DNA from 2 places in the Bradyrhizobium sp. LTSP857 genome. Region 1 is predicted to be linked to the other one. Evidence: riboswitches for the same ligand, from Rfam matches in the RefSeq annotation. Region 1 holds a riboswitch; the other holds the start of a gene.
The links. Region 1 has a riboswitch for glycine ahead of UP06_RS36005 (D-amino acid dehydrogenase). Riboswitches for the same ligand answer to the same signal wherever they lie in the genome.
Positions count from the first base shown of each region.

Region 2: another riboswitch for glycine. It lies ahead of gcvT (glycine cleavage system aminomethyltransferase GcvT); the one in region 1 lies ahead of UP06_RS36005 (D-amino acid dehydrogenase).

Region 1 covers NZ_JYMS01000049.1:538,524-553,122, reverse strand. The annotation lists gene UP06_RS36030 (M20 aminoacylase family protein) at 1-291, opposite strand, end outside; gene UP06_RS36025 (M81 family metallopeptidase) at 305-1,810, opposite strand; gene UP06_RS36020 (ABC transporter ATP-binding protein) at 2,125-3,774, opposite strand; gene UP06_RS36015 (ABC transporter permease) at 3,774-4,661, opposite strand; gene UP06_RS36010 (ABC transporter permease) at 4,680-5,621, opposite strand; gene UP06_RS36005 (D-amino acid dehydrogenase) at 5,804-7,117, opposite strand; glycine riboswitch at 7,186-7,314, opposite strand; glycine riboswitch at 7,318-7,422, opposite strand; gene UP06_RS36000 (M20/M25/M40 family metallo-hydrolase) at 7,517-8,647, opposite strand; gene UP06_RS35995 (ABC transporter substrate-binding protein) at 8,910-10,520, shown strand; gene UP06_RS35990 (ABC transporter substrate-binding protein) at 10,621-12,219, shown strand; gene UP06_RS35985 (glycosyltransferase family 39 protein) at 12,447-14,045, shown strand; gene UP06_RS35980 (multidrug effflux MFS transporter) at 14,251-14,599, opposite strand, start outside.
Region 2 covers NZ_JYMS01000049.1:691,251-705,849, forward strand. The annotation lists gene UP06_RS36745 (TetR/AcrR family transcriptional regulator) at 1-147, shown strand, start outside; gene UP06_RS36750 (bifunctional AfsR/SARP family transcriptional regulator/alpha/beta hydrolase) at 338-1,912, opposite strand; gene UP06_RS36755 (NADPH:quinone oxidoreductase family protein) at 2,119-3,096, shown strand; gene UP06_RS36760 (hotdog family protein) at 3,131-3,883, shown strand; gene UP06_RS36765 (TrmJ/YjtD family RNA methyltransferase) at 3,998-5,194, opposite strand; gene UP06_RS36770 (NADP-dependent isocitrate dehydrogenase) at 5,533-6,744, shown strand; gene UP06_RS36775 (DUF3455 domain-containing protein) at 6,843-7,346, shown strand; gene UP06_RS36780 (cyclic nucleotide-gated ion channel) at 7,351-8,577, opposite strand; gene alaS (alanine--tRNA ligase) at 8,584-11,262, opposite strand; glycine riboswitch at 11,484-11,572, shown strand; gene gcvT (glycine cleavage system aminomethyltransferase GcvT) at 11,714-12,862, shown strand; gene gcvH (glycine cleavage system protein GcvH) at 12,875-13,243, shown strand; gene gcvP (aminomethyl-transferring glycine dehydrogenase) at 13,410-14,599, shown strand, end outside.

The DNA.
Region 1 (14,599 bases):
GCCGGGAATTTTCGAACTCCATTTCAGATTGGTGTTCTCTTCCATCGGCAGCGCGTCCATGTCGGCGCGAAGGCCGATGCGCTTGCCGCTAGAGCCCTTGCCCTTGATGACACCGATCACACCTGTGCCGCCGAGGCCGCGATGCACCTCGATGCCCCAGCCCTTCAGCTTGTCGGCGACGATGCCGGAGGTGCGGACCTCCTCGAAGCCGATCTCGGGATGGGCGTGAAGGTCGCGGCGGATGGCGGTGAGTTCGTCAGCATAGCCGTCGATGCGGTCAATGGTGGGCATGTGTCCTGTCCAGTTAGCGTGATGGGGGCGTGAAAACGGGGCCGTTCGGCTTGATGCGGATGCCCGGACGCAGCCGCGTCCAGGGCAGTGTGGCGGTGTCCGCCGGCATCGCGCCGGGCGCGGCGCAGATCATCAGCTTCTCTGCGATCGGCTCGAAATCGGCGCGGAAGTGCACCGAGCTCTTGTTGACCAGAATCTTCTGCTCGGTCGGTTCGATGCCGACATAGCGGTACATCGCCTGGTCGGCCAGTTGCGCCTTGTGTGAGGAGACGACGACGCGGACGTCGCCGATGCGCAAGGCCGCGGAGGGGCCCATCTCCATCTCGCGGCCGCCATAATAGGGGCCGGGCGCGATGAAGCGGCCGTCGGAAAGTTTCTCGACGATAAAGGTCTCGGTATAGGGCTCGTCGCCGGGAATGCCGGACTTGCCGCCGAGCGACAGCGTCACGGTGGCGCCGACGCCGGCCGCATGCGCGGCTTTCGCGGATGCCGGATCGTAGATCGCGCCGGTCGCAGCGCTCGCCTTGTTGCGCACCAGCGCGCGCAGCATGCCTGTGGTGTCGGAATCGCCGCCGGCGCCGGGATTGTCCTGGGTGTCGGCGATGATGATGGGCTTGTTCGCGCCTTTCGAAAGTTCCATCGCGTGGCGCACGCCGTCGTCGGGTGACCAGATCTTGCCGTCGAAATCGTTCTCATGGCTTTCGATCAGTTTGACGATCGCATCCGCGGCGCGATCAGCGTCGGCTTGAGTCTTGCCATAGACGAACACGCTCGGGCCGCAATCGCGAAAGTCGGCTGCGGGGAAGCCCGGCGCGAAAGAGAGAGTCGGAACCGCGTCGTTCTCCAGCGCGGCGAGCTTTTCGTAGATGCCCTTGGTCGGCTGGTCGTTGGTGCACTGCCAGCTGATTGGGATCAGGAACGGCAATTGCCGGAACGCTTTTGCGAAACGCTGCTTGGTCTTCAGCAGCAGCGCAAGATGGCGCGCGGAGGCGCGGCCGGTCTCGGCCATGTCGACATGGGGATAGGTGCGGTACGCAATCAGCGCGTCCGCATGTTCCATCATTTCGGGCGTGACATTGGCGTGCAGGTCGAGACTCGTGACCAGCGGAACATCCTTGCCGATGACGCGGCGCACGCGCGCCAGAATCTCGCCTTCGCCGTCGTCGAGATGCTCGGTCACCATGGCGCCGTGCAGGTCGAGATAGACCGCATCGATCGGGCCGGCGGCTCTGATGCCGTCGACCATGACCTTGACGATGCGCTCGAAGGCATCCTTGGTGACATGCGCCGACGGGCTTGCGCCGCAGGCGATCGTCGGAATGAGTTCCCAACCATTGGCTTCGGCGCTGTCGACGAAACCGGCGAGCCCGACATTGATGCGGCGCATCACCTTCAACACGTCGGCGCCTTCAGTCATCGCCGGCCAGCCACCGCCATGCCGGAAGTCGGCAAACGTCGCCTTCGTCGGAGCGAAGGTGTTGGTCTCGTGCAGGAAGCCGCCGACGGCGATACGTGTCATCAATTCAGTCCAGCGATCGAAAGTGCGCGACGTTAGCCTTCGACGTTAGCCTTGGCCTTGCGGAGAGAGCAAGCTTGCGAACCCATCGCGCCGCGCATGGCGTCAGGCCGTTTTGGGAATGCTGCCGATGCGGTGGATGCGAGTGAGACACTCCGCCAACCCCACTCTCGATGTCGTCCCGGCGAAGGCCGGGACCCATAACCCCAGGGAGAAGTTTGGCGAAGACTAGAAGTTTGGGACGAGCACCGTACGCAATTGGATAGATTCCGCGGTATAGGTCCCGGCCTTCGCCGGGACGACACCGGAGAGTGTTGCTACAGAGTGGCCGCCACGCCCTCCGACACCGGCCGGAAGTTCGCAAAATCCCAGCCGCGGCCGGGCGCTGCCTCGAGCAAGGCCCTTGTATAGGCCTCCTTCGGATGCGTCAGCACCTCTGCGGCGGGGCCCTGTTCGACGACGCGGCCGTGCTGCATCACCACGACTTCGTCGCAGATCTGGGCGGCGACGCGCAGATCGTGGGTGATGAACAGGATAGCGATGCCGAGCCGCTTCTGGATCTCGTCGAGCAGTTCCAGCACTTGCGCCTGCACGGAGACGTCGAGCGCGGAGACCGCCTCGTCCGCGACCAGCACGTCCGGATCGAGCGCGAGCGCACGGGCAATGGCGATGCGCTGGCGCTGGCCGCCGGAGAACTGGTGCGGATAGCGTGACACGGCGTCGGCCGGGAGGCCGACGAGTTCGAGCAATTCGCGCGCCCGCTTCATCGCATCGGTGTGCGAGGTGCCGTAATTGATCGGGCCTTCCGCGATGCTCTCGCCGACAGTGACGCGCGGGTTGAGCGAGCGGTAGGGATCCTGGAACACGATCTGGATCTTTTGCCGGTGCGGCTGGAGCAGGCGACGCGAGATGTCGGAGATCTCGCGGCCGGCCAGGCGCACGCCGCCGGAGGTCGGATCGATCAGGCGGACGATGCAGCGCGCCACCGTCGACTTCCCCGAACCGCTTTCCCCGACGATGCCGAGCGTGCGGCCCTTGCGCAGCGTCAGCGTCACCTTGTCGGCGGCAACGACCTCGCGTCCTTTGCCGAAGAAGGCGCGCTCCTTATAGACCTTGCTGAGCTCGTTGGCTTCCAGCACCACCGGCTCCCTGGACTCCTCGCGCGGAGCGCGCGGCACCAGGCTCGGCACCGCAGAGAGCAAATTGCGGGTGTACTCCATGGTCGGATTGCGCAGGATGGCATCGAGCGTGCCGGTCTCGACGAGGCGGCCCTGCCGCATCACCGCGACACGGTCGGCGATCTCGGCCACCACGCCCATGTCGTGGGTGATGAACAGCACGGCGGTGCCGTGATCGCGCTGGAGATCGCGGATCAGTGTCAGGATCTGCTTCTGCGTGGTGACGTCGAGCGCGGTGGTCGGCTCGTCGGCGATCAGCAGCTTCGGTTCGAGCACCAGCGCCATCGCGATCATGATGCGCTGGCGCTGGCCGCCGGACAGGCGGTGCGGGTAGGAGGCGAAGATGCGCTCGACCTGGGGCAGGCGCACCTGCTCCATCATGTCGAGGATGCGCTGCTTCCGCGCTTTCGCGTCGAGACTGGTATGGGCACGCAGGACCTCGTCGATCTGGCGGCCGACCGGCACCACCGGATTGAGCGCAGTCATCGGCTCCTGGAAGATCATCGCCATCTGCGTCGCGCGCAGCTGGCGCAGGCGGCGGTCGGTTGCGGTGAGAATCTCTTCACCGACCAGCTTGACGCTGCCGCCGGTCGGAACCAGCGTGCCTTTCGGCAGCAGGCCCATCGTGGTCAGCGAGGTCACCGACTTGCCCGAGCCGCTTTCGCCGACAAGGCACAGCGTCTCGCCTGTGTGCACCTGAATCGAGATGCCGTCGATGATGCTCGCGCCCTTCGGCTTCTTGCCGATGGAGACGACGAGGTTGTTGATGTCGAGGACTGGGTTGGTCATCACTTGCCTTCCCGCTGCTTCATGCGCGGATCGAGTGCGTCGCGCGCGGCGTCACCGATCAAATTGATGCTGAGGATGGCGATCGAGAGCAGCAGGCCCGGCCAGAAGATCAGCGTCGGCTTGAGCTGAAAATACTGGCGGCCCTCGGCCATGATGTTGCCCCAGGTCGGCGTCTCCGGCGAGATGCCGGCGCCGAGGAACGACAGGATGGCCTCGGTGAGGATCGCAGACGCACAGACATAGGTGCCCTGGACGATCAGCGGCGCGATCGTGTTCGGCATCAAATGCCGCCACATGATCTTCGGCAGCGACGAGCCCACCGAGATCGCGGCCTCGACATAAGGCTCCTCACGTGCCGACAGCACGACCGAGCGCACCAGGCGCGCCACACGCGGGATTTCGGGGATGGTGATCGCGATCATCACGGTCCAGATGCTGGCGCCGGAGAGCGACACCACGGCGATCGCGAGCAGGATGCTCGGCATTGCCATCAGGCCGTCCATGACGCGCATCAAGACGGAATCGACCAGCTTGAAGAAGCCGGAGACGAGGCCGATCGCGAGCCCAATGACGATCGACAGGATCGCACAGCCGATGCCGATCAGAAGCGAGATGCGGCCGCCGTAGATGACGCGCGAGAGGAGGTCACGGCCGTAGGCGTCGGTGCCGAGCAGGAACTGCGTCGAGGAGGGCTTGAGCCGCAGCGACGGTGCGAGCTGGATCGGGTCATACGGCGCGATCAGCGGCGCCAGGATCGAGATCAGCACGATCAGCGCGAGCAAGACGGTTGCCGTGGCGATGATCGGCGTCGAGGTGAGGAATCCGAAGCGCGGCCGCAGCGGCGACGTGATCGGAATGGACGACTGGGGAAGGGTATCGACTGACATGTTGTCCTTGTCCTTGCCTCAGTACCGGATCCGGGGATCGAGCAGGGTGTAGGCGACGTCGATGAGAAGATTGACGACGACGTAGATCAGCGACGTCAGCAAAATCATTGCCTGGATCACCGGGTAGTCGCGCGCCAGCACCGCGTCCACCGTGAGGCGGCCGATGCCGGGGATGTTGAACACGCTCTCGGTGACGACGACGCCCGAAATCAGCAGCGCAAAGCCGGTGCCGATCACGGTGATCACAGGCACGGCAGCGTTGCGCAGCGCGTGTCGCATCATCACCGCGACCTCGTTGATGCCTTTGGCGCGCGCGGTGCGCACGTAATCCTCGCCGAGCACGTCGAGCATCGCCGCCCGTGTCATGCGGGCGATCAGCGCGACATAGATGAAGGAGAGGGCGCAGGTCGGCAGAATGATGCGCTCGAAGAACGGCCCGAAGCCGGTCGAGATGCTGCGGAAGCCCTGCACCGGCACCCAGCGCAGGTCGATCGCAAAGACCTCGATCAGAACGTAGCCGATCACGAACACCGGCACCGAGAAGCCGAGCACCGAGAGCCCCATCACGAAGCGGTCGATCCAGGTGCCGTGCTTCCAGGCCGCGATCACGCCCAAGGGAACGGCGACGATGACGGCGAGGATGATGGTCGACAGCGCGATCGAGATCGACGGCTCGACGCGCTGGCCGATCATCTTCATGACCGGCAAATTGGAGATCAGCGAGGTTCCGAGATCGCCGTGCAGCAGCTTGCCGACCCAGGTGACGAACTGCACGATCAAGGGCTCGTTGAGGCCGAGCGAAGTGCGGATGCGCTCGAGCCGCTCGGGCGTGGCGTTGTCGCCGGCGAGAATCGCGGCGGGGTCGCCCGGCGTCAACCGCAGCAGCAGGAAGACGAACAGCGCCACCACGCCCATCACGGGCACCGCGGCCAGAACGCGGCGAATGAGATAACCTAGCATGCACCTATCTCCGGCTGCGGAACTTGTGGGGGCTTGAGGCGCCCGTTGCTTCTATCGTGTCTATCATGCGCGCCTGTCATTCGGGCTGGAAATGCCGGCGGGAGTTGCCGGCTTTTCGGGGCAAATTGTGTGCCAAGGGCAGGGCGGTCGCAAGGGGCCGCCCCGCATGGGTTTGCGACCACTCAGGATGCACGACGCAGCTTGCGCTCAACCGCAAGTTCACCTTGACGCGAGGGAGCGATCGGCGGTGCATTGAGCCCGCGCCAGCCGTCGATGGTCCCGGCAATCATCTGCGCGGTCGCGGCCGACAGGGTCCAGCCGAGATGGCCGTGGCCGGTGTTGAAGAACACGCCCGGCATCCGCCCTGCGCGCACCACCGGCATCATGTTCGGCATCATCGGGCGCAACCCGGCCCACGGAATAACCCGCGACGTTTCGACGGCGGGGAAGTTGCTGCGCACCCAATCGACCAACGGCTGCACGCGGTCGGCGCGGATGTCGCGGTTGAAGTCGTTGAACTCGGCCGTGCCGGCGACACGAAAACGATCTTCGCCGAGCCGGCTGGTGACGATCTTCGCGGCCTCGTCGAGCAGGCTGACGGTCGGCGTCGCGTCGCGGCTCTCGGTGGTGTCGAGCTGCACGGTGATCGAGTAGCCCTTCACCGGATAGACGTTGACGCGCTCCTCGAGGAGGGCGGCGAAGTGACGGCTGGCAACGCCGGCGCAAACCACGACGCCATCGACCTTCAGCATGCCGCGCGCGGATGCGACAGCATCACTTGCGGCAAGGTCAGCCCAGCCGACGACGAAGCCACTGCCAGCGCGGGCGATCGAATCGATGTTGGCGTCGTGGATGAAGGTTGCGCCGCGGCGCTTGCAGGCGTCTGCCAGTCCGCGGGTGAACTTGTGGATATCGCCGGTCGCATCCGACGGCGTGTAGAAGCCGCCGTAATACTGCTTGCGCAGCGTCGGCTCGATCGTGCGGATCTCCTCCGGCGTTACCGGGCGCCGATCGAGGCCGCCCTCCTGCAACAGCGCATTGACACGCAGGCCGGATTCAAAACCCTTCTTGTCGTGATAGATGTGGAGGATGCCGCGGCGTTCGAGATCGAAGTCAATGCCTTCGCGCGTCGCAATCTCGAACAGATGCTTGCGGGCTTCGATCGCGAGTCGCGTGGTCTCGATGGTGTTGGCGCGGTAGTTGCCGATGTTGGCGACGAACTCGCCCATCCAGGAATATTTGTGCCAGTTCGGCCGCGGGTTCATCAACAGCGGCGCGTCGCGCCGGAACATCCAGCGCAGGCCTTTCAGGATCGTCGCGGTGCTGTTCCAGACTTCGGCATTGCTGGCGGAGAGCTGTCCGCCATTGGCGAACGAGGTCTCCATCGCGGCGTAGCGGTGCTTGTCGAGCACCGTCACCTCAAAGCCGCGTTCAAGCAGGGCATAGGCAGTCGTTACGCCGGTGATACCGGCGCCGATAATGGCAATATGGGTCATGGCAGGTTCGGGGCTCCCGTGAGTTAGAGTCGGCTAACCGCCGGCCACAAGGCCGTTGGCGGCGCCCCATCTGTCACGGTTACCTGAGAGCTTGATCCGGCGCGGACCTGACAAGGGCGGACCCTCACGAGGTCTATGCGGACTATCCCCTTCGGTGGACGTCACGACCACGCTGGCCGCGCCGTCTCTCTCCAGATCGTCCTGACGATACAGTCCTTTTGCCTGAGAGTTTCCGGGGCGGTTGCTCCGTCGGCGCCACAACGAAAGCTAGAGGCCTTCGTTGTGATCTCTCCCGCATCGTCGCGTGGACCAGCGACAAGTACGATACGCCTCATTTTTGGACAAGGCTAAATTTCGACCGCGACTGCCAACGCATTGTGCAGTGCGAAATTGATTCAATTATTCCAGGGTCGCCAGCAGCCCGGCCATCAGGCGGCCGCGCTCGACCAGGCTGTCGACCTCGATGAATTCCTCCAGCATGTGGCCGTTGCCGCCGCGCACGCCGAGGCCGTCGAGCGTTGGGATGCCCATCGCGCCGGTAAAGTTGCCGTCGGAGCCGCCGCCGGAGCTCGCATGCGGCAGCTTCGCGCCAAGCGATTCGGCGATGCCGCGCGCCTTTTCATAGAGCGCCATGGTGCCGGCATCCGGCTCCCACACCGGGCGGGTGACGCCGCGCGTGACCTTAAAGGAGACGTCATTGGCTGAGCCCGACAGCGCCAGCATTCGCTCGACGCCGCGATCGAGATCGGCCTGACGCTTGGCCATGGAAAGCGCTTCGCCGGTGGCGGTCGTGGCAACGCAATTGACCCATTGGCCGCCATGCACGACGCCGACCGAGAAGGTGCAGTCGTCCGTGGTCATCGCGTCGATCGCGAGAATCTGCCGCGCCATCTCCCGGATGGCGGAGCGACCCGCCGACAGCGTCGCGCCGGCGTGGCTCGGACGTCCGGTCGCCTCGAGATTGAAGCGCGCGATCGCATAACGTCCGGTGGTGACGCCGTTGTCGGCGCGGCCGGGCTCGGGCACCAGCACGTATTTGTTGCGCGCGGCCTCCGCCTCGATGATGTCGCGTGTCGAGGGCGTGCCGACTTCCTCGTCCGGCGTGAACAGCACGGTAATCGGCAGCGGCGTTGTGAAGGAGGCGCGCGCCAACTGCCGGATCGCTTCCAGCGAGAGATAGTTGCCGCCCTTCATGTCGTAGATGCCGGGGCCGTAGCATTTGCCGCCCTCGCGGCGCCATGTCAGCTTCTCGATGGTGCCGACCGGGTGGACGGTATCCATATGCCCGGCGATCAGGATGCCCGGCTCGCCCTGCTTCGGATGGGGAAAGCGCGCGCGGATGACGCCGCCAAAGCCTTGCCGGCCTCCAATGCGCTCGATCGTCGCACCCATGATGGCCATGTCCCGCGCTGCGATATCGAGCATGCGGTTGACCGCGCCTGCGTCCCAGGTCGGGCTTTCGCATTCCACCCAGTTGCGCAGACCCTGGAGCATGGCCTCGGAATCAAAGGGAAGATTGGCTGGATTCATCGGGAAGTCTCTCAAGCTTCGAAGGTGGAACGCGCATTGCATCGGCAAGCAGCGCGAACAGCGTTGTAGAGCCAAACCGGTCGCTGTGGAGCCCATGTGCACGCCGCCATGGGCTGCAACGAAAGCCGATTGACGGGCTCAACGCTGTCTGCAAGTCTCGAAAAGATAAAGGCATTGCATGAGGTTAGTTCGCCCAAAGAACGAACCGAATGCTCAACCAATAACCTGCCTTTGAACAGTTTCACGTCAGGAGAAACTTTATATGTTCCACATTATGCGCCGGGGGCGTCGCGCGTTCGCCTCCAAACTTGCGCTGTCGGTCGTCGCGCTTTCGACCGCGCTGGCCTCGCCAGTGCTTGCGGCCGGCAAGACCATCACCGCGGTGATGCATTCCGATCTTCGCATCATCGATCCGATCTTCACGACCGCCTACATCACGCGTGACCATGGCTACATGGTTTACGACACGTTGATCACGACGGACGCGAATTTCAAGATCCAGCCGCAGATGGCCGACTGGAAGGTCTCCGACGACAAGCTCACCTACACCTTCACGCTGCGCGACGGGCTCAAGTGGCACGACGGCACACCGGTGACGGCCGAAGACTGCGTCGCCTCGCTGAAGCGCTGGGCCGCCGTCGACGGCATGGGCCAGCAGATGATGACCTTCACGGCCAGCATCGAGGCGACCGACGCCAAGACCATCACGCTGAAGCTGAAGGAACCCTACGGCCTCGTGCTGGACTCGATCGGCAAACCCTCTTCGCGCGTCGCTTTCATGATGCCGAAGCGCCTGGCCGAAACGCCGCCGGACAAGCAGATCCCCGAGCAGATCGGCTCCGGCCCCTTCAAGTTCGTGCAGGGCGAATTCCAGCCCGGCGTGAAGGCGGTCTACGTCAAGAACACCGACTACGTGCCGCGCAAGGAGCCGGCGAGCTGGACCGCCGGCGGCAAGGTCGTGAAGGTCGACCGCGTCGAGTGGATCACCATGCCGGACGCGCAGACCGCGGTGAACGCGCTGCAATCGGGCGACATCGACTTCATGGAAGTGCCGCCGTGGGATCTGCTGCCGGTGCTTGAAGGCAATGCCGATCTCAAGGTCGAGACGCTCAACAAGTTCGGCTATCAGACGCTCGGGCGCATGAACTTCCTCTATCCGCCCTTCGACAATCCGAAGATCCGCCGCGCTGCGTTTCTGGCGATGAACCAGAAGGACGTGCTCGACGCGCTCGTCGGCAATCCCAAATACTACAAGATCTGTGGTGCCTTCTTCATCTGCGACACGCCGTTTGCGTCCGACGTCGGCTCGGAGACGCTGGTGAAGGGCAACGGCATGGCGGAAGCCAAGAAGGCGCTCGCCGAGTCCGGCTATGACGGTACGCCCGTCGTGGTCATGGTGCCCGGCGACGTCGTGACGTTGAAGGCGCAGCCGACGGTCGCGGTGCAGCTGCTCCGCGAGGCCGGCTTCAAGGTCGACGCGCAGGCGACCGACTGGCAGACGGTGGTGAGCCGTCGCGCCAGCCAGAAGCCCCCGAAGGAGGGCGGTTGGAACATGTTCTTCACCAACTGGGTCAGCGCCGACGTCTCCAACCCGATCTCCAATCTCTCGATCGGTGGTCAGGGCAAGAAGGGCGGCTGGTTCGGCTGGGCGGAAGACGCCAAGATCGAGAAGCTCAAGGACGACTTCGTCCGCGCCGCCTCGCTCGACGATCAGAAGAAGATCGCGACCGAGATCCAGAAGGAAGCCTACGACCAGGTGATCTATGTGCCGCTCGGCCAGTATCTGGCGCCGAGCGCATGGCGTAAGTCGCTGTCGGGCGTGCTCGACGGCCCGGCGACCCCGGTGTTCTGGAACATCGACAAGTCCGAGTAAGGCCAAGTCCAAGTAAGGGAAGGCGCGTTAGCGCGCCTTCTGTTCCGGCCATCACGCGGCGTCGCTGTCATCAGCGGCGCCGCTCGCCAGGAGAGCTTCAATGTTCCAATTCATGCGTCGGGCTTTCGCCTCCTCACTTGCGATTCCACTCGTGGCGCTTTCGGCACTGGCCTCGCCGGTTCTTGCCGCAGGCAAGACCATCACCGCCGTGATGCATTCGGATCTGCGTATCCTCGATCCGATCTTCACCAGCGCCTATATCGCGCGTGATCACGGCTACATGGTCTACGACACGTTGATTGCGACGGATGCGAACTTCAAGATCCAGCCGCAGATGGCGGATTGGAAGGTCTCCGACGACAAGCTGACCTATACCTTCACGCTACGCGATGGTCTGAAGTGGCATGACGGCACGCCGGTCACCGCGGAAGATTGCGTTGCCTCCCTGAAGCGCTGGGCCGCTGTCGATAGCATGGGGCAGCAGATGATGCTGTTCACTGCGAGCATCGAGGCGACCGACCCGAAGACCATCACGCTGAAGCTGAAGGAGCCCTACGCGCTCGTGCTGGAATCGATCGGCAAGCCGTCGTCGCGGGTCGCTTTCATGATGCCGAAGCGTCTCGCCGAGACGCCGGCGGACAAGCAGATCCCCGAGCAGATCGGCTCCGGCCCCTTCAAATTCGTGCAGAGTGAATTCCAGCCCGGGGTGAAGTCGATCTACGTCAAGAACACCGACTACGTGCCGCGCAAGGAGCCGGCGAGCTGGACCTCCGGCGGCAAGGTGGTGAAGGTCGATCGCGTCGAATGGATTACGATGCCGGACGCGCAGACGGCGTTGAACGCGCTGCAGTCGGGTGACATCGATTTCATGGAAAATCCTGCCTTCGAAATGTTGCCCACCATCGAAGCCGACAAGGAGCTCAAACTCGAGACCCTGAACAAGTTCGGATTCCAGACGGGCGCGCGGATGAACTTCCTCCATCCGCCATTCGATAACGTCAAGGTCCGCCGCGCAGCACTCATGGCGGTCAACCAGAAGGACGTGCTCGACGCGCTGATCGGCAATCCCAAATACTACAAGACTTGCGCCGCGGTCTTCATCTGCGACACGCCGTTCGCGACAGAGGTCGGCGGTGAGACCCTCGCGAAGGGCGGCGACGTTGCTGCGGCCAAGAAGGCGCTCGCCGAGTCCGGTTACGACGGGACACCGGTCGTGCTCATGGCGCCGGGCGACGTGCTGACGCTGAAGGCTCAACCGATCGTGGTGGCCCAGCAGCTGCGCGAAGCCGGCTTCAAGGTCGACTTGCAGGCGACCGACTGGCAGACGGTGGTGAGTCGTCGCGCCAGCCAGAAGCCTCCGAAGGAGGGCGGCTGGAACATGTTCATCACAAATTGGGTCAGCGCCGACGTGGTCAACCCGATCTCCAACATCGCCGTCGGCGGGCAGGGCAAGAAGGGCGGCTGGTTCGGCTGGGCGGAAGACGCCAAGGTCGAGCAGCTCAAGGACGCCTTCGTTCGTGCGGCCTCGCTCGATGATCAGAAGAAGATCGCGACCGAGATCCAGAAGGAGACCTACGACCAGGTGCTCTATGTCCCGCTTGGCCAGTATCAGGCGCCGAGCGCGTGGCGGAAGTCGCTGACCGGCGTGCTCGATGGCCCGGCGACCCCGGTGTTCTGGAATATCGACAAGTCGGAGTAAGGGAGGGCGCGTCCCGCACCTTTCGTCCAATCATCACCCGGCGCCGCTGTCATCAGCGGCGCCGTTGTCTTTTGCCAGCCTTGTTCCGCAAGGCCAGCGAGCTTTTAACTCTTCCAGTCTCCAATTATTGCTATTTGTTTCCGATCTGAACTAGATGATTTGTCTTCGCTCATTACTTTCCCTCCCTCGATTTGAATCACGTGCTGATCGATTTTGCATTCCAGGCGATGGCCGAGCGGTCAGATCGCGCGCCGGCGCGATGGCGCCTGCCGTTGCTGCGCTGGCTTGATGGCGTCGAGGCGGGCTGGGGCGTTCCACTGCTCCTGGTCTGCTTCGTCGCGGTCTGGACGCTGTATCTCGCCATCGCCTATGCCGGCGGCGGGCTGCACCCCGATACGCTCGAGTCCTGGACGCTGGGGCGGCATTTCGCCTGGGGCTATCACAAGCATCCGCCGTTGATGGGCTGGGTTGCCGCGGCCTGGACCTCAGTCTTTCCGCTCAGCGACTGGTCGCTGCAATTGATGGCGATGGCGAATGCGGGACTTGCGCTGTTCTTCGTCGACCTGGTCGCGCGGCAGTTCGTGACCGGGCACAAGCGCATCCTGGTGCTGCTGCTTTTGATGCTGACGCCGGCCTATCAATTCCACGCCCAGCGCTTCAACGCCAACGCCGTGCTGCTCGTGATCTGGCCGCTCGCCACCTGGTGCTTCCTGCGCGCGTTCGAGGCCCGCAGCGCGTTCTGGGCGGCTGCCGCGGGATGCGCCACGGCGCTCGCAATGGTCGGCAAGTATTATTCGGTCTTTCTGATCGCGAGTTTTGCATTTGCTGCGCTGGCGCATCCGGCGCGACGCGCCTATTTCACGTCCGCTTCGCCCTGGATCTCGATCGTCGCCGGGCTTGCGGTGCTGTCGCCGCATCTCTACTGGCTCGCCACCACGGGCGCGTCGACCTTCACCTATGCGCTGAACCACGCCAACGGCAACGCCATCAGCTCGCTCGGGGAAGTGAAGAACTTTCTGCTGGGACTTGCTGCGGCCATGAGCGTGTCGGCCGTCATCTGGGTATTGATCGCAGGGACGCGACTAAAACAGTTTTCGGCCGACTTCGCCGCGATGAGCCCCGGCCTGCGACTTCTCTTCTATGTCGCCATCGGCACGATCGCCCTGCCGGTCCTGACATCGCTCGCAATGGGCACGGATCTGCCGTCGCTATGGGCCTTGCAGGGACTATTCCTGTTCGTCGTTCTCATCGTCTGCGGCACGCGCTACCCGATCGAGCGCTTCTACACCGTCAATGCCACGATCATTGTCGCCGGCGTCGCGCTCGCGGCCGTTCTGGTCGCAGCGCCGATCCACGCCATCTACCGCAACATCAACGGTTATGAAGAGGGACGGAATTTTTACGCGCAAGCCGCGAACGAGGTCACCCGGCAATGGCGCGAATTGACCGGCGAGCCGCTCAGCGCGATCAGCGGCGACGATTCGCTGGCTTTCTCCATGGCCTTTTACAGCCCCGATCACCCGTATTATGCGCGGCCCCTCGCGTATCAATACGAGTGGGGACTGCCGCGCAAGACGACGCTCGATCGCGGCTGGGCTGCGCTGTGCTTCCGTGGCCAGGATAATTGTGGTCGCTGGATGGAGGAGGTGTCTTCGCGCGCCGGGAACTTTGTCAGGCGCGAATTCACCGTGCAGGCATCGCTGTGGGGCAAGCCCGGCCTGACGCGGGATGTGGTCGTGCTGATGGTGCCGCCACGTGCGAACGGTGATGCAGCGCCCGAAAGTGCCGCGCAGGATTTCAGCGCCAGCAAACGTAGTCCGGAATAACGCGCGTCTCTCAGCAGTGGCTGTCGCGCAGCCCCTCGAGTCCTTCGCTTGCGAAGGGAGGTTTAAATGCGGGCTGCTTTACGGCAGTGGCCGATCGCTGCGCCTCAGTCAGTTCCGACGCGTGGTCGGTTTCGTTGCGTTTCGGTTCCATTGAGGCGGCCTTTCGAATTGCTGCATGACAACATCGAAAGGCCCGCGAAGTTCCTCAGGCGATAGGGCGATGGTGCGGCTTGAACAGCCGACCTTTCTCCACCACCAGCACGATCGCCAGCGCTGCAAGCGTCGACAGGAAGAAGCCGACCGAGAACGGCATCAGTGTGCCGTCAAAGCTCTGGCCGATGGCCGTGCCGACCGCGATGCCGATCAGGGTCGTGATCGAGCCGTAGAGCGAGGAGGCGGTGCCGGCGATGTGGCCTTGCGGCTCCATCGCGAGCGCGGTGAAATTGGCGACCATCATGCCGAACGAGAACATCATCAGGGCCGACAGCACCATGAACAAGGCAAGTGGGAGTATGCCGAGGCTTTCGGTCAGCAGCATCACGCCTGCCACAGCC
Region 2 (14,599 bases), 150 kb from region 1:
GGGTTGTTGATCGACGGCGCGATCGTGGCCGCGATGGTGTCGCGCGATCCGGGTGTGGCCGATACGGCCGCGCTCACGGCGGGACCCTTGCTCAGGCAGTCAAAGGCGAAGAAGAAGCGCGCGGCGGACCAGCTCGAAGCGGTGTGATCGCTCCGTCCTCACGGCGTAGCCCGCATGAGCGCAGCGACATGCGGGACTTTTCCCCGGATATCGCTGCGCTCATCCGGGCTACGAAGATCTCGTAGGGTGGGCAAAGGCGCAAAGCGCCGTGCCCACCATTCATTTCTACCTCAGTTGATCGATCGAAGATTGGTGGGCACGCTTCGCTTTGCCCACCCTACGAGGTGCGCCCCGCCTTCCGATCTCGCTGCAATGCGCCAGTGAATCGCTCGATCGCCTCGAGCACCGGTCGCTGATCGCCTGCAAAGAACCAATGATCATTGCCATCGAACTCGACAAATTGAGCACCAGTGATCCGGCTCGCGACATCGCGGCCGGCCGCGATACGCACGGCCTGGTCGTCCCGCCGGTGCAGCACCAGCGTCGGCACGGTTATTTGCGGCAGAAGGTGTCGCACGTCGGCGTCGCGAAACGCCTCGAGCACGGCCCAAACGCCGCCCGGACTGGAGGCCGCGCGCAGCACCCCGGCCCACCAAGCCCTTGCCTGGGGATCACCGGCAAGGCTCGGCGCGAAAGTTTCGATCCCGGCGGGGCTACCCCATTGCGCGATGAGTTGCTGGCGCCAAGCGTCATACTGGCTTGCGCGCAACGCGTGCGGATAGTCCGGTGCCCAACAGCCCTTTGCCAACGCGCCGAACAGAATGAGGCCGGTCGTGAGTCGGGGTTCATCGACCGCAAACCGGATGCAGGCCGGTCCGCATTCAGATGCGCCAAACAGCACGACGCGACGTGCGCCCGCTGCCCGCAGCACGGTGCGAATATCCTCTGCGGTGACATCAATACCCGGCGCTGATCCAACCCGGTCGGACAGCCCGATACCGCGACGATCGAACATGATGAGTCGCCCGAGCCTCATCAATGAAGTCAGGAATGCCCGGTTCGCGGGATTCTCCCAGGCGCGTTCCACATGCGACACGAAGCCGGGCATGACCAGGATATCGAGCGGGCCGCTTCCATAGGTCTGATAAGCCAAGTGCACACCGGCGCCTTGGACGTAGCGCGTTGTCGGAAGGGCGGCGAGCAATGAAGCCGCACCGGGGTCCATGAGGGCCTCGGTCTCAGCTTCCGGCGCGACCCCAAGCTCGTCGCGCAACCGTTGTGTCAGTGCTGCGAGGTGCCGTTCTGCCGCGCTTCGGTCGCCGGCCAGCAGCAGGCTGCGGATCAGATGTCGGCCATACACCTCGCTCAACGGATCGAGTTCGACCAGACGTCCCGCATGCGCGGTCGCTGCAAAGTGGTCGCCGGCGGTAGTCTTGTCCTGCACGAGACGCTCCAGCGCGTGCATGAGCCGTCCCCGCAGCGCTTCCCGGCGAAAGAACGCCCAATCGTCGAATTCGCGACAGTCGGCGAGAGCGAAGCCGGCGAGGAAGTCGCCGCTATAAATCGAGCAGGCTTCCTCAAAGTCGCCGCGGTCGCAGGCGCTTTCGAACAGATGCGTATCGACGCTGAGCTCGACCTCCGGAGACCATCGCAGGCTGGTGCGGTCGGTCTCGAAAACCGGCTGACCCAGCGCCAGCTCGACGCGATGAAGCAGACGCCGCAATCGCGCGAGGCCGGTCTCGCGGTCAGTCTCGGGCCACAGCAACGTGGCAATGACGTCCCGCGCGACGGCGCCTTTGGCCTCGGCGAGATAGATCAGCAGCGCAAGACCCTTGCGCAGGTTCAGCTTGATCGGGCGGTCGTCGGCGACAATCTCCGGGAATCCCATCGTCCGGAGCGAGAAGGCGGCCATGACATTGTCCCTCCCTGTCGGCATCCCCAGAGGACGCGCAGGGGACGGTCCAGCGATAACAGTCAGGCCCGATCGAGCCCGATCGCCAGCGAGCGGTTCAGGTTGTTGTATGCGGCGCCGTCACCGCCGGCACCATAAGGGAAAATAGCCATGTTCGCACGTGTGTCGCTACGCATTTCCTGCTGCCGCGAAATGGGAACACCACAATGAGAGCGGTTCTATGCAGTTCGTTCACCGGGCCGGGCGACCTGCGCATCGGCGAGATCGATGAACCGAAGCCCGCCGTCGACGAGATTCTCGTCGACATCCATGCAGCCTCCGTCAGTTTCATGGATCAGTTGCTGGTCTCTGGCCTCTACCAGATGCGCCCACAGACGCCCTTCGTGCCCGGCACGGAAGCGGCTGGAATCGTCGTCGCGGTTGGCGACAAGGTCACGAAATTTCGTCCCGGCGATCGCGTGGCGTGCAGCAGCTGGACCGGCGGCTACGCCGAACGGATGATCGCCAAGGAATCGAAGAGCGTGCGGCTGCCGGACGGCGTTGCGTTCGAGACCGCGGCGACGGTCCTGCACAATTATGGCACGGCCTATTATGCGCTGGTCGAGCGGGCACGGGCGCAACGCGGCGAAACCGTTTTTGTCACCGGCGCTGCCGGCGGGGTCGGACTCGCCGCCGTCGACCTCGGCCGCCATCTGGGCTTGCGCGTCGTCGCCGGTGTCGGCTCTGATGACAAGGCTGCCGTGGTGCGCGATTATGGGAGCTGCGATGTCATCAACTATCGGACCGAAGATCTGCGCGCGCGGATCAAGTCGATCACCGGCGGGGATGGCATCGATGTCGGCTTTGACAATATCGGCGGCGCGATTTTCGAGCAGATGGCCCGGCTGATGAAGTGGGGCGGCCGGCTGATGCCGATCGGCTTTACCAGCGGCGAGATACCGTCGGTCCCGATGAACCTGCCGTTGCTGAAGAACTATTCCATCGTCGGCGTCTTTGCCGGAGCTTGGGCGGAGAAATTCCCCGAAGAGGCCGCGCAGGTGAATGACATGCTGATGCAATTGCTGGCCGAAGGGAAGATCCGCCCGCACATCGATCGCGTCCTGCCATTGGAGCAGGTCGGGGACGCCATGCGCGCGGTGGCCGATCGGACGGTTCAGGGAAGAATTGTCCTCAAGATAAAGTAAAGTCCACCGGTGACGGCGAGAAAGGAACGGACCCATGACACCGATCATCATCGACAAGCGCTATTGCGGTCCCCCGAACTCCGGCAACGGCGGCTATGTCTGCGGCCGGCTGGCCATGCACATTCCCGGCGGCGCGGAGGTGACGCTGCGCGCACCGCCGCCCCTGGAGAAGCCGCTCGATACGATCGCGACCGCCGACGGCACATGGGAGCTTCGCGATGGCGCTACGGTTGTCGCAACCGGGCGACCGGCAAGTGTTGAACTTGCGCGCCTGGAGAAAGCCAGCTTCGAAGAAGCCTGCGCCGCCGAATTGCTGACGCCGGTCAAGCCGCACGAGCATCCCCTGCCGACATGTTTCGTGTGCGGTCCCGCAAGGGCGAAAGGAGACGGCCTGCGCATCTTCGCCGGACCGCTCGGGCGTCATGCGCAGAAGCCGGCTCTTGCAGCGAGCTGGACACCGGATCCAAATCTGGCCGCGGAGGATGGCCTGGTCGCCCCCGAATTCCTCTGGTCGGCGCTCGATTGCCCCACCGGCTATGCCTGCAACTATAATCAGGCGAGCGACAGCTTCGACCAGGCGCCGCTCCTGCTGGGACGAATGTCGGCACGGATCGAAGCACGGCCGCGCCCCGGCGAACGCTGCGTCATCACAGCTTGGCCAACCGGCCGCGACGGCCGTAAACGAACGGCCGAAGCTGCGGCGCATAATGAAGCCGGGATGTTGCTGGCCGTCGCCCGAACGACATGGATTGCGGTCGATCGCGACGTGCAGCTAGGTCGCGGGTGATTAACTGGATCTCGTAGGGTGGGCAAAGGCGCGAAGCGCCGTGCCCACCATTTCTACCTCAGTTGATCGATCGAAGAATGGTGGGCACGCTCCGCTTTGCCCACCCTACGAGACTTACGCGCTCTGCTCGATCATCTCCTGCAGCCGCACCAGCTCCGCCTCCAGATCCCGCTCGACATCCGCAGCGCGCATCTCGATCACCCGATAATCCCGCGCCTCCAGCCACGTCCGCCGCGCCGCACGATCGGCCGCGATGGTCTCGCCCTCGCCCGGATTGACCAGCTCGATCGCGATCCGATGCGGGAACGAGACGAAATCCGGGATGTGCCGGCCGACCGGGGTCTGACGTTTGAACCCTCCGGCGAAGCGGCGGTCGCGGGTCAGCGCCTGCCAAAGCAGGCGCTCGGCGTCGGTCGGGTTGCGGCGGAGCAGGCGCGCGAGCCCGCGCACCGTAGAGCCGCTGTCGGGCGCGCCGGCCTGGCCGTGCTCGGCCAGCAGCGCGCGCAGCCGCGTGGCCTGTTCGCCGTCGAGCACGCCGCCCTTGGCCGGGCCTTTGCGTCCCTCGGCGATCGCCATCACCACCCCGTGCAGGGTGTGCATGTCCTGCTTGGTCGGGTCCATGCGGGTAAAGATGTTGCGCAAATTCACCAGCATGGTGTCGCGCTTCTCGGCCGGCCGCAGGAATTCGACCTTGTCGAGCTCGCGGATCAAATTGTCGAAGAAGGCCTGGATCTGGTGTTGCGAAGCGCGCTCGGACCGCTCCGGCATGGCGTGCGGCAGCTCGCCGGAGGTCGCCCGCTTGAACCATTCATAGCCGACCAGCAACACGGCCTGGGCGAGGTTGAGCGAGGCAAAGCCCGGATTGACCGGGAAGGTGATGATGCGGTTGGAGAGCCCGACCTCCTCGTTGGTCAGGCCCCAGCGCTCCCGGCCGAACAGGATGCCGGCCTTGCCGCCGGTCGCGACGTGACCTGATATCTCGGCGGCGGCGGCTTCCGGCCCCACCACCGGCTTGGCCTGGTCATGGGGACGGGCGGTGGTGGCGAACAGCAGGTCGAGGTCGGCGACCGCCTGCTCGACCGTGTCGAACAATTCGACCCCTTCCAGAATGTGATCGGCGCCGGCCGCGGCACGCTGGGCGGCGATGTTGGGCCAGCCGTCGCGGGGATTGACGATCCGCAAGGCGTGAAGCGCAAAATTACCCATGGCGCGCGCGGCCATGCCGATGTTCTCGCCAAGCTGCGGCTCGACCAGGATCACGATGGGACCGTCGAGGGCGAGGCCCGCCTTGCTCTTGTCAGTCCCCGACATCTCGTTTCGCTTTCACGCTGCCTCTCCAAGGCCTTGGAGAGACGCTCTCAGGAATTGATTCAAAGCGGGCCCCGGGGGCCGCTCCTCGCTCGCCTGTCGTTTGCCTGTCCTGACGAAATTCTCAAGGGAAATAACGGGTTGGATTCGACTTTTGAATCTCGCCTGTAACTTCAGGGCTGCCCCTGCGGCAGGGCGGCTCCCCGCCCCCCATCTGTGGAAGCTGGATGAGCTAAAAGTGCATAATCCCTTGGCTTTCGCCCGCCGCGTCCCGGTGCTAGGAGGGGGCGGATATTCCCGTGGCGCGCCAAAAGCGCCGTTCCCAAGAGGCTTCCCCGATCATGGCAAAAATCAAGGTGTCCAACCCTGTCGTCGAACTCGACGGCGACGAGATGACCCGGATCATCTGGCAGTACATCAAGGACAAGCTGATCACCCCGTTCCTTGACGTCGAGCTGCTCTATTTCGACCTGGGGATGGAATACCGCGACCAGACCAACGATCAGGTGACCATCGACGCCGCCGAAGCCATCAAGAAGGTCGGCGTCGGCGTCAAGTGCGCCACCATCACCCCGGACGAGGCCCGGGTGAAGGAGTTCAACCTCAAGCAGATGTGGAAGTCGCCGAACGGCACCATCCGCAACATCCTCGGCGGCGTGATCTTCCGCGAGCCGATCATCTGCAAGAACGTACCGCGCCTGGTTCCCGGCTGGAGCAAGCCGATCATCATCGGCCGCCACGCCTATGGCGACCAGTACCGCGCCACCGACATCAAGTTCCCGGGCAAGGGCACGCTGTCGATGAAGTTCGTCGGCGAGGACGGCACCGTGATCGAGAGGGAGGTGTTCAAGACCCCGGGCGCCGGCGTCGCCATGCAGATGTACAATCTCGACGATTCCATCATCGACTTCGCCCGCGCCTCGCTCAACTACGGCCTGCTGCGCAACTACCCGGTCTATCTCTCGACCAAGAACACGATTCTCAAGGTCTATGACGGCCGCTTCAAGGACATCTTCCAGGACATCTACGACCGCGAATTCAAGAAGGAATTCGAGGCCAAGGGCCTGACCTACGAGCACCGCCTGATCGACGACATGGTGGCCTCGGCGCTGAAATGGTCCGGCGGCTATGTCTGGGCCTGCAAGAACTACGACGGCGACGTGCAGTCCGACACGGTCGCGCAGGGCTACGGCTCGCTCGGCCTGATGACCTCGGTCCTCCTCACCCCCGACGGCAAGACGGTGGAAGCCGAAGCCGCTCACGGCACCGTGACCCGCCACTACCGCGAGCACCAGAAGGGCAAGGAGACCTCGACCAACTCGATCGCGTCGATCTTCGCCTGGACCCGCGGCCTGTCGCACCGCGCCAAGCTCGACAACAATGCGGAGCTCGCCAAGTTCGCGAACACGCTGGAGAAGGTCTGCGTCGACACCGTCGAGGAAGGCCACATGACCAAGGACCTCGCGCTGCTGGTCGGCGCCGACCAGCGCTGGCTGTCGACCACCGGCTTCCTCGACAAGGTCGCCGAGAACCTCACGAAAGCGTTGGCGTAAGCCTGCGCATTATTTTCGCCTGACCGGGGTTAGACATCATGATGGGCCGCGCCCAAGCGCGGCCCATTCGTTTTGATATCATTGCGTGGAGACCGCCCATGTCCATCATCAAGTTCGCCGTCCCCTGCCTGCTGCTCGCAGCCATGATTGGACCAGCCGGGGCCGCGGAGCCGCTGCCCGCCGCCATCGCCGCCCCCGGCGAGACCGTCGTGCTCAGCGTCCATGCCGAGGGCGCGCAGGTCTATGACTGCAAGGCCGGCACCGACGGCAAGCTCGCCTGGGCTTTTCGCGAACCGATCGCCACGCTGCTTGCCGAGGGCAAGACGGTCGGCCGGCACTATGCCGGGCCGAACTGGGAGCTTGCTGACAGCAGCGCCGTGGTTGGCAAGGCCATCGGCAATGCGCCGGGCGCAACGGCCGCCGATATCCCCTGGCTCAAGCTGGAGGTCGCCTCCCGCCGCGGCAGCGGCGTGCTGACGCCGGTCACCACCGTCCAGCGCATCAACACCCATGGCGGCAAGCTCGACGGCGCATGCGACAAGGCCGGCGAGTTCAAAAGCGCGCCCTACTCGGCCGACTACATTTTCCTGAAGAAGGGCTGACCGCTCAGCGGTCGGTGCCCTCGCGCTCGGCTTGCGTCAGCTCTGCCGCCGCCAGATCGCCGGTCTCTGCCAACCGGGCTTTCGCGGTCTGGTGGACGTGGGCGGCCAGCGTCGGCATGCGCGCGATCAGGGCGTGAAAGTCCTGGGCGTCGAGCAGCAGCAGACGGGTCTTGCGCGTCGCGGTGACGGTGCCGCTGCGTTTGGTTTTGTGCAGCAGCGCGATCTCGCCGAAAAAGGTGCCGTCGGCGAGCCGCACCTGCTGGCTCGGCAGCGCGATCTCGACCTCGCCGGCGGTGATGAAATACATCGACGAGGCGGCATCGCCGCGCCGGACTAGGACCTCGCCCTGCTCGATGGTGCGGGCCCGGAGCAGCCGCATGATGTCGGCGATCTCCGCTGCCGAAAGATGCGAGAACAGCGGCACCCGCGCCAGCATGCCCCAGGTCACGACGAAGTCGCGCCGCTTCAACTCCTCGGCAAAGGCGGTGGAGATGATCGCGACCGGCAGCGCGATCATGGCGAAGCCGCTGATGATCGCAAAGACCGAGACGAATTTTCCGAGCGCAGTCACCGGCACGACGTCGCCATAGCCGACGGTGCCGAGCGTCACGATCGCCCACCACATCGCGTCCGGAATGGTGCCAAGCTTGCTGGGCTGCACGTCGCGCTCGATCGCATAGAGCAGTGAGGCGAAGGTCAGCACCACGCCGGTCAGGATGACGACGCAGCCGATCAGCGCGCGCCGCTCGGCATGGACGGCTGCGAGCAGCGAACGCATCGCGGGCGAATAGCGGATCAGCTTGAAGAACGGCAGCACGCCGAGCGCGGCGAGCGTCGCGTGGCGGCCGGTGGCCAGCACGATCGCTGCCGGAAGGAACGCCAGGAGATCGATGATGCCGAGCGCGGAGAAGGCATAGGAGAGCCGGTCGGCGAGCGCGGACGCCTTGCGCGGCGTGTGGCCCGCCACCGTCCACAGACGCGCGGCATATTCCAGCGCGAAGATGACGATGGAAACAATCGTGATGGCCGAGAACAGCACGTCGAATCGCGCATCCAGCTCCGGCACCGAAGCCAGGATCATCGCAGCAACGTCGAGCACGATGACGCTGATAATCACCTGGATGAAGCGCGATCCCACTGAGTACGCCAGCGGATCGTGCTCCAGCAATTCGTACAGGCGATCCCTTAAGTTGGGATCGCGCAAGCCACGTCCTCGCGGAGCGGGGCCCACGACGGTCTACGCGCCTGCCATCGCTTTTTCGATCGCGGTCAACGCCTCGGACGCCTTGGCCCCATCCGGGCCGCCAGCCTGAGCCATGTCGGGCCGGCCGCCGCCGCCCTTGCCGCCGAGCGCTTCGGAGGCGACGCGCACCAGGTTGACAGCATTGAATCGCGAGACGAGGTCGGCGGTCACACCAACCACGACACCGGCCTTGCCGTCCTCGGTGACGCCAATGATGGCGACCACGCCGGAGCCGATCTGCTTCTTGCCGTCGTCCGCAAGGCTCTTGAGATCCTTCATCTCGATGCCCTCGACCGCGCGCGCCATCAGCTTGACGTCGCCGATCTCGCGCACGCCCGCGGCTGCGCCATCGCCAGCAGACGCGCCGCCGCCCATCGCCAGCTTCTTGCGGGCGTCGGACAGCTCGCGCTCGAGCTTCTTGCGCTCGTCCATCAGCGCAGCGATGCGCGCCGGGACGTCGTCGATCGAGGTGCGCAGCTCGTTCGCCGCAGTCTTCGCCAGTGCCATGGTGTCGTTGGCATGCTTGCGCGCGTAATTGCCGGTCAGTGCCTCGATACGGCGCACGCCGGAGGCGACCGCACTCTCGCCGGTCAGCGTGATCAGGCCGATATCGCCGGTGCGCCTGACATGCGTGCCGCCGCAGAGCTCGACCGACCAGCCGAGCGCGTTGACGCCGCGCTCGCGCGCGGTACGGCCCATCGAGACGACGCGAACCTCGTCGCCATATTTCTCGCCGAACAGGGCGCGCGCTCCCGCTTCGCGGGCCTCATCGACGCCCATGACGCGGGTCGTGACTTCTTCGTTCTCCAGCACCACGTCGTTGGCGATGTCCTCGACGCGGGCAAGCTCCTCCGCGGTGATCGGCTTCGGATGTACGAAGTCGAAACGCAGGCGATCCGGCGCGACCATCGAGCCGCGCTGGGCGATGTGATCGCCGAGTACCTGGCGCAGCGCTTCATGAATGAGATGCGTCGCGGAGTGATGGGCGCGGATCGAGGAGCGACGTCGATGATCGACTTCGAGCGCGAGCGCGGTGCCGAGCTTCAGCTCGCCGCTCTCCAATGTGCCGACGTGAACGAAGAGATCGCCGAGCTTCTTCTGCGTGTCGGTAACGCGGAACTTGATGCCGCCCTCGCCTGTCAGTACGCCGGTATCGCCGACCTGGCCGCCGGACTCCGCATAGAACGGCGTCTGGTTCAGCAGCAGCGCGCCGCTCTCCCCGGCCTTGAGGCTGTCGATTTCCTTGCCGTCCTTCACTAGCGCCGAGACCACGCCTTCGGCGCTCTCGGTCTCGTAGCCCAAAAATTCAGTGGCCCCGAGCTTTTCGCGCAGCGGAAACCAGATCGCCTCGGAAGCCGCCTCGCCAGAGCCAGCCCAGGACGCGCGCGCCTTGGTCTTCTGACGTTCCATGGCGTCGGTGAAGGAGGCCTGATCGACGCTGATGCCGCGCGACTTCAGCGCGTCCTGCGTCAGATCGAGCGGGAAGCCGTAAGTATCATACAGCGTGAAGGCGACGTCGCCGTCGAACATGTCGCCCTTCTTCAAGGAGGCCGACCTCTCGTCGAGGATCGCAAGGCCGCGCGTCAGCGTCTTGCGGAAGCGGGTCTCTTCCAGCCGCACCGTTTCCTCGATCAGATTTTCCGCGCGCATCAGCTCGGGATAGGCTTGGCCCATCTCGCGCACCAGCGCCCACACGAGGCGATGCATCAGCGGGTCTTTCGCACCTAACAGCTGCGCATGGCGCATCGCGCGGCGCATGATCCGGCGCAGCACATAGCCGCGGCCTTCGTTCGAGGGCAGCACGCCGTCGGAGACGAGGAAGGCCGAGGAGCGCAGATGGTCGGCGATGACGCGGAACGAGGCGACGGTCTGCTCGTTCGGCCCGGTGCCCAGCGCCGACGCGGTCGCATCGATCAAATGGCGGAACAGATCGGTCTCGAACACGCTGTCGACGCCCTGCATGATGCTGGCCATGCGCTCGAGGCCCATGCCGGTGTCGATCGAGGGACGCGGCAGATCCACGCGCTCCTCTTTCGTCACCTGCTCGTACTGCATGAACACGAGATTCCAGAATTCGAGGAAGCGGTCGCCGTCCTCTTCCGGCGAGCCCGGAGGTCCGCCCCAGATGTGCTCGCCGCGATCGATGAAGATCTCCGAGCACGGGCCGCACGGACCGGTGTCGCCCATCGCCCAGAAATTGTCCGAGGTCGGGATGCGGATGATGCGGTCGTCGGAGAAGCCGGCGATCTTCTTCCAGAGGGAGGCCGCCTCGTCGTCGGTGTGGTAGACGGTGACGAGCAGCTTGTCCTTCTTGAGCCCGTATTCCTTCGTGATCAGCGTCCAGGCCAGCTCGATCGCGCGCTCCTTGAAATAGTCGCCGAACGAGAAGTTGCCGAGCATCTCGAAGAAGGTGAGATGGCGCGCGGTGTAGCCGACATTGTCGAGGTCGTTGTGCTTGCCGCCGGCGCGCACGCATTTCTGCGAGGTGGTGGCGCGCTGATAGGGCCGCTTCTCGACGCCGGTGAAGACGTTCTTGAACTGCACCATGCCGGCATTGGTGAACATCAAGGTCGGGTCGTTGCGCGGCACCAATGGCGAGGACGACACGATCTCGTGGCCGTTCTCGGCAAAGAAGTTCAGAAAGGTCGACCTGATCTCGTTGACGCCGCTCATGTTCATCCAATCGGGTGTGCTTGGGCCCGCTATACGCCATCCAAACCGCAAGTTTGGGCTGATATCTGCGGACAGAAGCGCTTTTAGACAAGGCCAGCTTCGCTGTCCAGAAACTGTGCAGAGAGATCAGAGGGTTGCCGCAGGCGCGCAATCCCGTTGAAAGCCGCTAGCTGCGCGTTGACAGGCTTGGCCGGGCTGTGGTCTTTACCCATCTGTATCGTACGGCCACGTCGGGAGAGACCGGCACTGGTGCCGGCGCCGAAGGAGCAACCGCCCCGGAAACTCTCAGGCAAAAGGACCGCGTGGCTTTGACAGCATCTGGAAAGAGGCGCCGACGGGCATAGCCCGGACAGCGTCCGCCGACGGGATAATACTCTCAGGCACAGCGACAGATGGGGCTTCGGGTGGTGTCCGCGGGGAATTGTCCTCGGGAACCGCCGAGGGCCCTGTGATGCTTTCGCGCGACGACCAAGATTCCCTCAAGACGACGCCCCTTCACGGGCTGCATGTGTCCCTCGGCGGCAAGATGGTGCCGTTCGCGGGCTATGACATGCCCGTGCAATATCCCGCCGGTGTGCTGAAGGAGCACCTCCATACCCGCAGCCAAGCCGGCTTGTTCGACGTCTCCCATATGGGCCAGATCGCGCTCAGGCCAAAGTCAGGCAAGGTCGAGGATGCCGCCCGCGCGCTGGAGCGGCTGGTGCCTCAGGACATCGTCGCGGTTGCGCCGGGGCGACAGCGCTACGCCCAGTTCACCAATGCGGACGGCGGAATTCTGGACGATCTGATGGTCGCCAATTTCGGCGATCATCTGTTCCTGGTGGTCAACGCCGCCTGCAAGGAAGAGGACGAGGCGCATCTGCGCGCGAATCTCCCCGACGACTGCATCATCGATTCGCTGACCGAGCGCGCGCTGATCGCGCTTCAGGGCCCGAGGGCGGACTCGGTGCTGGCGAAATTGTGTGCAGAGGCGCCCGCCATGAAGTTCATGGACGCCGGCCCGCACAAGGTCGCAGGCATCGACTGCTTCGTTTCGCGCTCCGGCTACACCGGCGAGGACGGGTTCGAGATCTCGGTTCCCGCCGGCGATGCCGAGCGCCTCGCCAAAACGCTGCTGGACAATCCTGACGTCATGCCGATCGGGCTCGGCGCCCGCGACAGCCTGCGACTGGAAGGCGGGCTCTGCCTCTACGGCCATGACATCGACACCGCCACCACACCGGTCGAGGCCGCGCTGGAATGGTCGGTGCAGAAGAGCCGCCGCACGGGCGGTGCACGCGCCGGCGGTTTTCCCGGCGCGGAAAAGATTCTGGCGCATTTCGACCAGGGCGCAAGCCGCCGCCGCGTCGGCCTGCGCACCGAGGGCCGCGCGCCGGTGCGCGAGGGCGCGCTGCTGTTTGCAGATAGCGCCGGCGGCGAGCCGATCGGAAAGGTCACATCGGGCGGCTTCGGCCCAAGCCTGAATGCGCCGGTCGCGATGGGCTACGTGCCCACGCAACTCAGCGCACTCGGCACAAATCTCTTCGCCGAGGTGCGCGGCCAGCGTCTGCCGCTCACGGTCGCCGCCATGCCTTTCGTGAAAAATACCTACAAACGCTGAGGACTTAAGAAAATGACCACGACGCTGTACACCTCCGACCACGAATGGCTGGCCATCGACGGCGATGTCGCCACCGTCGGGATCACCGACTACGCGCAGTCGCAGCTCGGCGACGTCGTGTTCGTCGAACTGCCCAAGGTCGGCCGCACATTGAAGAAGGCCGAAGCCGCCGCCGTCGTGGAATCGGTGAAGGCTGCCTCCGACGTCTACGCACCGATCTCCGGCGAAGTGCTCGATGTCAACGACGCACTCGGCAGTGAGCCGGCGCTGGTCAATTCGGATGCGCAAGGCAAGGCCTGGTTCTTCAAGATCAAGATTGCCGACAAGAGCGAGCTCGGCGGCCTCATGGATGAAGCCGCTTACAAGGCACACACGGCGTGAGGATTATGAGCCGAGCCGCCACCCCGTACTCACTGTCATCGCCCGCGAAGGCGGGCGATCCAGTACGCCGCGGCCCTTCGGTTCAATCACGAACGCCTGCGAATACTGGATGCCCCGCCTTCGCGGGGCATGACGGCGACGACGACATCTAAAGCGAGGACCCATGATGACCGCGCACCGCAAATCCAACGGCGACACCACCACTTTCGTTCGCCGCCATATCGGCCCCTCCGCGCGTGACGTGACCGCGATGCTGGAAACCGTTGGCGCCAAGAGCGTCGACGCGCTGATGGCGGAGACGCTGCCGGCCTCGATCCGGCAGGCCGCGCCGCTCGATCTCGGCAAGCCCTTGAGCGAGACCGAGGCGATCGCGCATATGGCCGAGCTGGCGCGCGACAATCAGGTCTTCACCTCGCTGATCGGCCAAGGCTATTCCGGCACGATTTTGCCCGCGGTGATCCAGCGCAACATTTTGGAGAGCCCGGCCTGGTACACGGCCTATACGCCCTATCAGCCCGAGATCAGCCAGGGCCGGCTGGAGGCGCTGCTCAACTTCCAGACCATGATCTGCGACCTCTCCGGGCTCGATGTCGCCAATGCCTCGCTGCTTGATGAGGCGACTGCTGCGGCCGAAGCCATGGCGCTCGCCGAACGGCACTCGAAGGTCGACGCAAAGGCCTTCTTCGTCGACAAGGACGTGCATCCGCAGACGCTGGCGGTGATGCGTACCCGCGCGGAACCCCTGGGCTGGACGCTGATCGTCGGCGATCCCCTCACCGATCTCGACAAGGCCGACGTGCTGGGTGCGCTGCTGCAATATCCCGGCAGTTCGGGCGCCGTGCGCGACCTCAGGCCTGCGATCACAGCACTGAAGGCCAAGGGCGCACTCGCGATCATGGCCGCCGATCTCCTGGCACTGACACTGCTCGCCTCACCCGGCGAGCTCGGGGCCGACATCGCGATCGGCTCGGCGCAGCGTTTTGGCGTGCCGATGGGCTATGGCGGGCCGCACGCGGCCTACATGGCGGTGCGCGATGCGCTCAAGCGCTCGCTGCCCGGCCGCATCGTCGGCCTCTCCGTGGATTCGCGCGGCGCGCCTGCCTATCGCCTCGCGCTCCAGACCCGCGAGCAGCACATCCGCCGCGAGAAGGCGACCTCCAACATCTGCACCGCGCAGGTGCTGCTCGCCGTGATCGCCTCGATGTATGCGGTCTATCACGGCCCCGAAGGGCTGGCGCAGATCGCGCGGACCGTGCATCGCCGCGCCGCCGTGCTCGTAGCCGGCCTGCGCAAGCTCGACTTCGCGCCGCAAGCCGAAAGCTTCTTCGACACGGTGACGGTCGATGCCGGCGCGAA